Regions from separate parts of the Mesorhizobium sp. M2A.F.Ca.ET.043.02.1.1 genome, predicted to be linked through region 3. Evidence: riboswitches for the same ligand, from Rfam matches in the RefSeq annotation. Region 3 holds a riboswitch; each other region holds the start of a gene.
What was found. Region 3 has a riboswitch for thiamine pyrophosphate ahead of thiC (phosphomethylpyrimidine synthase ThiC). Riboswitches for the same ligand answer to the same signal wherever they lie in the genome.

Region 1: linked by a shared signal. The riboswitch ahead of EJ068_RS28125 (YkoF family thiamine/hydroxymethylpyrimidine-binding protein) and the one ahead of thiC (phosphomethylpyrimidine synthase ThiC) in region 3 are both predicted to bind thiamine pyrophosphate.
Region 2: linked by a shared signal. The riboswitch ahead of thiB (thiamine ABC transporter substrate binding subunit) and the one ahead of thiC (phosphomethylpyrimidine synthase ThiC) in region 3 are both predicted to bind thiamine pyrophosphate.

The regions. Positions count from the first base shown of each region.
Region 1 covers NZ_CP034445.1:5,874,453-5,876,711, forward strand. The annotation lists gene EJ068_RS28120 (GSU2403 family nucleotidyltransferase fold protein) at 1-467, opposite strand, end outside; TPP riboswitch at 663-775, shown strand; gene EJ068_RS28125 (YkoF family thiamine/hydroxymethylpyrimidine-binding protein) at 766-1,374, shown strand; gene EJ068_RS28130 (ABC transporter permease) at 1,613-2,259, shown strand, end outside.
Region 2 covers NZ_CP034445.1:2,351,258-2,353,516, forward strand. The annotation lists gene thiB (thiamine ABC transporter substrate binding subunit) at 53-1,063, opposite strand; TPP riboswitch at 1,107-1,212, opposite strand; gene EJ068_RS11210 (thiamine diphosphokinase) at 1,343-1,987, shown strand; gene EJ068_RS11215 (ABC-F family ATP-binding cassette domain-containing protein) at 1,998-2,259, shown strand, end outside.
Region 3 covers NZ_CP034445.1:2,827,828-2,830,086, forward strand. The annotation lists gene EJ068_RS13335 (hypothetical protein) at 521-748, shown strand; TPP riboswitch at 870-986, shown strand; gene thiC (phosphomethylpyrimidine synthase ThiC) at 1,090-2,259, shown strand, end outside.

The DNA.
Region 1 (2,259 bases), 3.0 Mb from region 3:
TGGAACTGTGCGAAATCGGCATCGCCTGTCTGCAGCGCGGCACCCGGCAATCGCACCCCGAGATGCCCGGCATAGGTCTGGAAAGCGACGGTGCCCACCAGCACCGCGCGCAGCCGGAAGAGCCCCGCCTTTTCCAGCGCCTCGACGACATCGCCGGTGAAGGTCTCGGGTGCGGTCAGGCCGGCATCGCGGACAAGCGTGGAGACCAGCTTGCGGCGGCTCCTGAGATCGCCCTTGATCTCCCTGAAGGCCGCAACCCGACTGGCGATCTCGGGATCCTCGGCCGGACCGACATAACGCCTCTTTTTCTCGGGGCGGGTTTCCTCGAAATACCAGTAGTCGCGGCCCTTCACCGGCACGCGCACGAAATTGCCCGCCGTCGAGAAATCCGTCTCGAAGGAAGCATCGAGGCTGCGCTGCACCAACTCGGCGTAAAGGGTGCGGTAGGCGAGGTCGATGGTCTTCATGGGCGCTGCTATTGTGCGTTATAAGATTCCTGCAATTTTCTTATAACTGCGGCGCTAGGTCGATTGCAAGTTCGTTATAAGAAATTCGTGAAAATCTTATAACCACCGGCATCTCCCCTAGGGGAGATGAGACTCGTGGCCCAACTGGCGTCGCAAAAAACCGCTTCCCCAACCCGGCAAACAGTGCTTTAACGCGCCCATCCACAGGGGTGCTCCGTACGGTCGGGGCTGAGATGGTGGCGGCAAGCCTCCGGACCCTAAAGCTGATCTGGATAATACCAGCGGAGCGAGGCGGGCCATGTTTTCCGGCGCACAGATTTCCCTTTATCCCATGGCCGACGATTTCGTCGGCGTCATCCTCGGCGCGTTGGGCGCGCTCGATCCTTACCGCGACAGGCTGAGGATCGAGACCGACGACATCTCGACGCTGCTGGTCGGGCCGCCCGAAGTGCTGTTCCCGGCGATGCGCGACCTCTTCGTGGCAGCGGCCAAAAGCGGCAGGCATTGCGTGCTGTCGGCCGCCGTCTCGCGCGGCTGCCCCGGCGAGCCGGACGACCCGATCTGCCGTTCCGACGAGATCGGCGGCCCGGCGGTCCCGCTCGACGAGCGCAAACGCGCGGCGCTCGGCGCCGTGCGGTCGACGCCCTCGACCGACCAGCCGGTGGCAGCGCAATTCTCGCTCTATGTGATGGGCACGGGCGATCACATGGACGAGATCTATGGCTGCATCGACTTCCTGAAACAGTCCGGCGTGTTCGACCGTTCCAAGAACTTCTGCACCAGGCTGCGCGGCGACGCCGGCGCGGTGTTCGCCACGCTCAACGAAGCCTTCTGCCACTTCGGACCCGGCGCGGGGCATGTGACCCTCGACATCACCATTTCGGCCAACAGCCCGACCGCGGTTTGAGCGCAAGCTCGAGCTGTCGAGGAGAGTTATCGTGGCTGTTTGGTATGACCTATTGCATGGGGGAGAGGGCCCCATATCTGACCGCCTCTCTGAAGAGGGAGCGCAGCCTTCGGCGATTGGCGAAAGCCGAGGTGAAGGCCAATCTCCCCCCTTGTGGGGGAGATGCCTGGCAAGGCAGAGGGGGGCGCTGTCCCGCCGGCATGTCAGGCGTTCGCAAGCGCAGCCTTCGTCGGATGCTATGGGGCAAGTTTCGCAGGGAGGCGTTCCTTCGCGCCCCCCTCTGTCCTGCCGGACATCTCCCCCACAAGGGGGGAGATTGGCTCTCACGGCGACCTTCGCCAAAATCGCTCCCGCCGCCCTCGCGTTTACGTTGCTGCTCCTCGCTTGGGAGTTCTACGCCCGTCTCGGCGGCATCGCGCCTACCGTGCTTCCGGCGCCCACCCGCGTGCTGGCGCAAGCCTGGCAAAACCGCGCGGCACTTGCCGAAAACACGCTGCCCACCATCCGCGCCACGCTTGCCGGCTTCGCCTGCTCGCTCGCCGCCGCCTTCGTGCTTTCGGCGCTAGTCGACTTCCTGGCCCCGCTGCGCCGCGCGCTGTTTCCGCTGCTGATCGCCAGCCAGACTTTGCCGTTGGTGGCGATCGCGCCGCTGGTGGTCTTGTGGTTCGGCTTCGGCCTCTTGCCGAAGATCCTGCTGGTCGCGCTGGTCACCGTCTTCCCGATGATGGTGGCGCTGGTCGAAGGCTATGCCGCGACAAGCGCCGAAATCAGCCAGATGCTTGCCGCCATGGGGGCAGGGCGCTGGCGCATATTCTGGCTGGCGCGGCTGCCGTCGGCGATGCCCTATTTCTTCACCGGACTGCGCATCTCCATCACCTATGCGGT
Region 2 (2,259 bases), 480 kb from region 3:
AGGGCCGGGTCCGGCAGGACAGAGAGGGGGGCCTTGGCGCAAGCATCGCAGCCTACTTGCTCATCACCGCCAGCCACTCATCCGCCCACGCCTTGCGGTTGGCGGCAACCTCCTCCGGGCTGAACAGCAGGGTCTTGGTCGGCTTGACCAGTTTGTCGAAGGCCGGGTTGAGCGGCTTGTCGGTCTTGCCGGCCGGGAACATCCAGTTGGTTTCCGGGATGACGTCCTGGAATTTCGGCCCGGTCATGAAGGCGATGAACTTTTGCGTCAGCGGGTTCTTGGCACCCGTCGTGGTGATGCCGGCAACCTCGATCTGCAGGTATTCGCCTTCCTCGAAGGACGCCGCCTGATAGCGCTCGGTGTTCTCGGCCACCATGTGATAGGCCGGCGAGGTGGTGTAGGAGAGCACCATCGGCGCCTCGCCCTTGGTGAACAGGCCATAGGCCTCGCTCCAACCCGGCGTCACCGTCAGCACTTTCGTCTTGAGCTTGGCCCAGGCCTCCGGCGCCTTGTCGCCATAGACAGACTTCACCCACAAGAGCAGGCCGAGGCCGGGCGTCGAGGTGCGCGGATCCTGGATGACGATCTTGTCGGTGCCGCTACCCTCGATCAGGTCCTTCAGGCTCTTCGGCGGGACTTTTAGCTTCTGCGTGTCATAGACGACGGCGAAATAGCCATAGTCGAACGGCACGAAAGTGTCGTCGCTCCAGCCGCCCGGCACGTTGATACCCGAGACGTCGCCATGCGGCGCGAACAGCCCGCTCGCCTTGGCGTCCGCGGTCAGGTTGGTGTCGAGGCCGAGGACGATGTCGGCCTTGGTGCCGGCGCCCTCGAGCTTGACGCGGTTGAGCAGCGCGACGCCATCGGCGACCGAGACGAATTCGAGATCGCAGCCACATTCGGCTTCGAATTCCTTCTTCACCGCCGGTCCGGGCCCCCAATCGGCAGTGAAGCTTTCATAGGTATAGACGGTGAGCTTGTCCTTGGCGACGGCAGGCGCAACACCGGCCAGAAGCGACAAAAGACCGGCTGCGAGAATAAGCTTGGACAATATCGCGCGCATCGGCGCCTCCTTCGTTCGAGTGACAAGGAATTGAGGCGCCGGATGGTCCGAAACGTCTAATCCCTCCGCCGGTACAAACCGGATCAGGTTCAGCGGGTTGGCTCGATTGCCTCTCAGCCGGATCACGTCCGGCACCCCGTTAGAGCGTTTCGACAGATAGGCCCGGCCGAAGCGGCGTGCAAGCGGAAGTTTGCCGGGCAGCTAATGTTCCGAGGCAGGAACCGAAGCGCGGCGCTTCCGGCTTCCGTTTCCCCCGGCGGGCTGGTAAGGGCGACGGCCATGGGCACATTCACCATCCTGCTTGGCGGCGAGCTTATCCGCACGCCCCGGCTCGAACGCCAGATCGCTGGTTCGCGCGTCATCGCCGCCGACGCCGGCATCGGCCATGCCCGCATGCTGGGCCTTGTCCCCGAGCTCTGGGTCGGCGATTTCGACTCGGTGCCGGCCAACCTGCCCGAAGATCTGGCTTCCGTCCCACAAAAAATCTTCCCGGCCGAGAAGGACATGACCGATGGCGAGCTTGCAATAGCGGAAGCGCTCCAGCGCGGCGCCACCAGCCTCGTGCTTGCCGGCGCCTTCGGCGGCAAGCGCGCCGACCATGCCTCCCTGCATCTGGCGCTCGCCGTGCGGCTGGCAGAAGCGGGCACGACCGTGTTGCTGACGAGCGGCGCACAGGAAGGCGTTCCCATCCTGCCTGGCAAAGCCAGTTTCGACTATGCGGACAGCACCCTGTTTTCGGTGCTCGGCTTCTCCGACCTGTCCGGCCTGACGGTCACCGGCGCCAAATGGCCGCTCGACCGCGTCGAGTTGGCGTTCGGCTCCTCGCTCACTATATCAAACGAGGTCAAAGGGCGGCTTGGCATCGCGCTGGAGCGCGGCCGGGCGCTGCTTCTGGCCCACCCCTATCCTCTTCCCGAAAGCTGACATTCCAGATATGGCGCCGCCACTTCTCAACCTCGACGGCATTAAACTGACCTTCGGCGGCACCCCGCTGCTCGACGGTGCTGCGCTCAGCGCTTCCGCCAGCGAAAAGATCGCGCTGGTCGGCCGCAACGGCTCGGGCAAGTCGACCCTGCTCAAGATCGCCGCCGGCATGATCGAGCCGCAGGACGGCGAAGTGTTCCGCCAACCCTCGGCGACCGTTCGTTATCTGCCGCAGATGCCGGATATGGATGGCTTCGCCACCGTGCGCGCCT
Region 3 (2,259 bases):
CCAGGCTGTCCGAACTGGGCGTCGATGCCTTCCTCGACCAGGTCGCGGTAGGCGGCGATCTCATCTACCGCATGCATAGCCAAGCCAGAGAAGTTTTCGGCAGCGGAATTCTCGGTCGCTTCCCCTTTTATGACTAGAGGGTGCGGCCGATCCGGCCGCGACGATCTCGCAGGGATTGCCATATACGGCAACACGAACACCGGCGGATCAATACTCGGATAATGGCGGCCGGCTATGTAGCGATCGATCGCGCACCAACATATCAATGCAATAGCTTAGTTGCTTTCAAAGGCGGGTCTCTACGAACTGCAAGCAAGCTAAACGATTGCGTCAACTCTTCCTCGCAGAGCGAAAACTCCGCGCCCACGCGATTTCTCTGCTGGAACAGCGGCACATCCTCAGCGCCAGGACACGGCCGCCGCCGTCGGGTTTTACGAAGCCGGTGATTGCATAAGTTGCCCGCAAGATATCATTGGTATCGGGAACGCCGCCGATGCCGCATCCTGAATAGAGCGGCCGCTTGCACCTGCCAGCCCGACGACCAGATCATATCTGCAACTCCATCTACCTGGACGTGGTGCAAATCACCTCGCTGAAGCCGCAAATCGTCGCCTTCGACCAGGATAACCACATCCGTGACCGCCTGAGCTACTCGGTCGATCTCGACGCACATGGCCGATACAGTTTTTCCATCCTTCACGAAGCGAATGAGACTTTGGCCATTCCAGCCCTGGTCTACGGGGCGTGACTTGTCCCCGATGCATGCGCGAGCTCTCCGCTCGGCCGGCCGCCGGACGTCGCCACCGGCCGAAGGCGCCCGAAGGCGCCCGAAGGCGCTTGACAAAGCAGCACCGGCCCATTCAACTTGAGGCATTCACCAGGGGAGTCCCGGTAAGGGGCTGAGATACTGCTGGCTTTCGCGGCGCAGTGACCCGTTGAACCTGATCCAGTTCATACTGGCGTAGGGACGGTGCAAGCGCTTTGCGGGAGTTTACGCCCGAGGTCCTGCTGCAGCAGGTCTACAGAAGCGTCTTTTCATCCTTCCGGCACAGAACTGGGTCTCCAATGCATGAGCAAAGGAGCCTCACGATGAATGCCCTCACCCCCGCCGTGTCGACGGGACCACTGCCCGCCTCGCGGAAAATCCACAAGCCCGGCGTCCTCTACCCGCAGATCAGGGTGCCGATGCGCGAGATTTCCGTCCATCCGACGGCCGGCGAACCGCCCGTCACCGTCTACGATCCGTCCGGCCCCTACACCGATCCATCAGTCCAAACCAGCATCGAAAAAGGCCTTGCCCGGCTTCGCCACGAATGGGTCACGGCGCGTTGCGATGTCGAAGCCTATGACGGCCGCCACGTCCGGCCGGAAGACAATGGATTCGCCACCGGCGAGCGCCTGACACCGGAATTTCCGATACGCAATCGGCCGCTCAAGGCCAAGCAGGGCAAGGCGGTGACCCAACTTGCCTATGCGCGCGCCGGCATCATCACGCCAGAAATGGAGTTCGTAGCCATCCGCGAGAATCTCGGCCGCGAGGTGATGCGCGGCAAGCTGCAACGCGACGGCGAAGCCTTCGGCGCGGCGATCCCAGATTTCGTCACACCCGAATTCGTGCGCGACGAGGTGGCGCGCGGACGCGCAATCATTCCCGCCAACATCAATCATCCCGAGAGCGAACCGATGATCATCGGGCGAAATTTCCTGGTGAAGATCAACGCCAACATCGGTAACTCGGCTGTCACATCGTCGATGGCCGAAGAGGTCGAAAAGATGGTGTGGGCGATCCGCTGGGGCGCCGATACGGTGATGGACCTGTCGACCGGCCGCAACATCCACAACATCCGCGACTGGATCGTGCGCAATGCACCGGTGCCGATCGGCACGGTGCCGCTCTATCAGGCGCTCGAAAAGGTCGGCGGCATCGCCGAGGACCTCAACTGGGAGGTCTATCGCGACACGCTGATCGAGCAGGCCGAGCAAGGCGTCGACTATTTCACCATCCACGCCGGCGTGCGGCTGCACTACATACCGCTGACCGTCGACCGGGTCACGGGCATCGTCTCGCGCGGCGGCTCGATCATGGCCAAATGGTGCCTGCACCATCACCGGGAGAGCTTCCTCTACGAGCATTTCGAGGAGATCTGCGACATCGCCAGAGCCTATGACGTTTCCTTCTCGCTCGGCGACGGCCTTCGTCCCGGTTCAATCGCCGATGCGAACGACGCGGCGCAATTCGCCGAACTGGAAACACTTGGA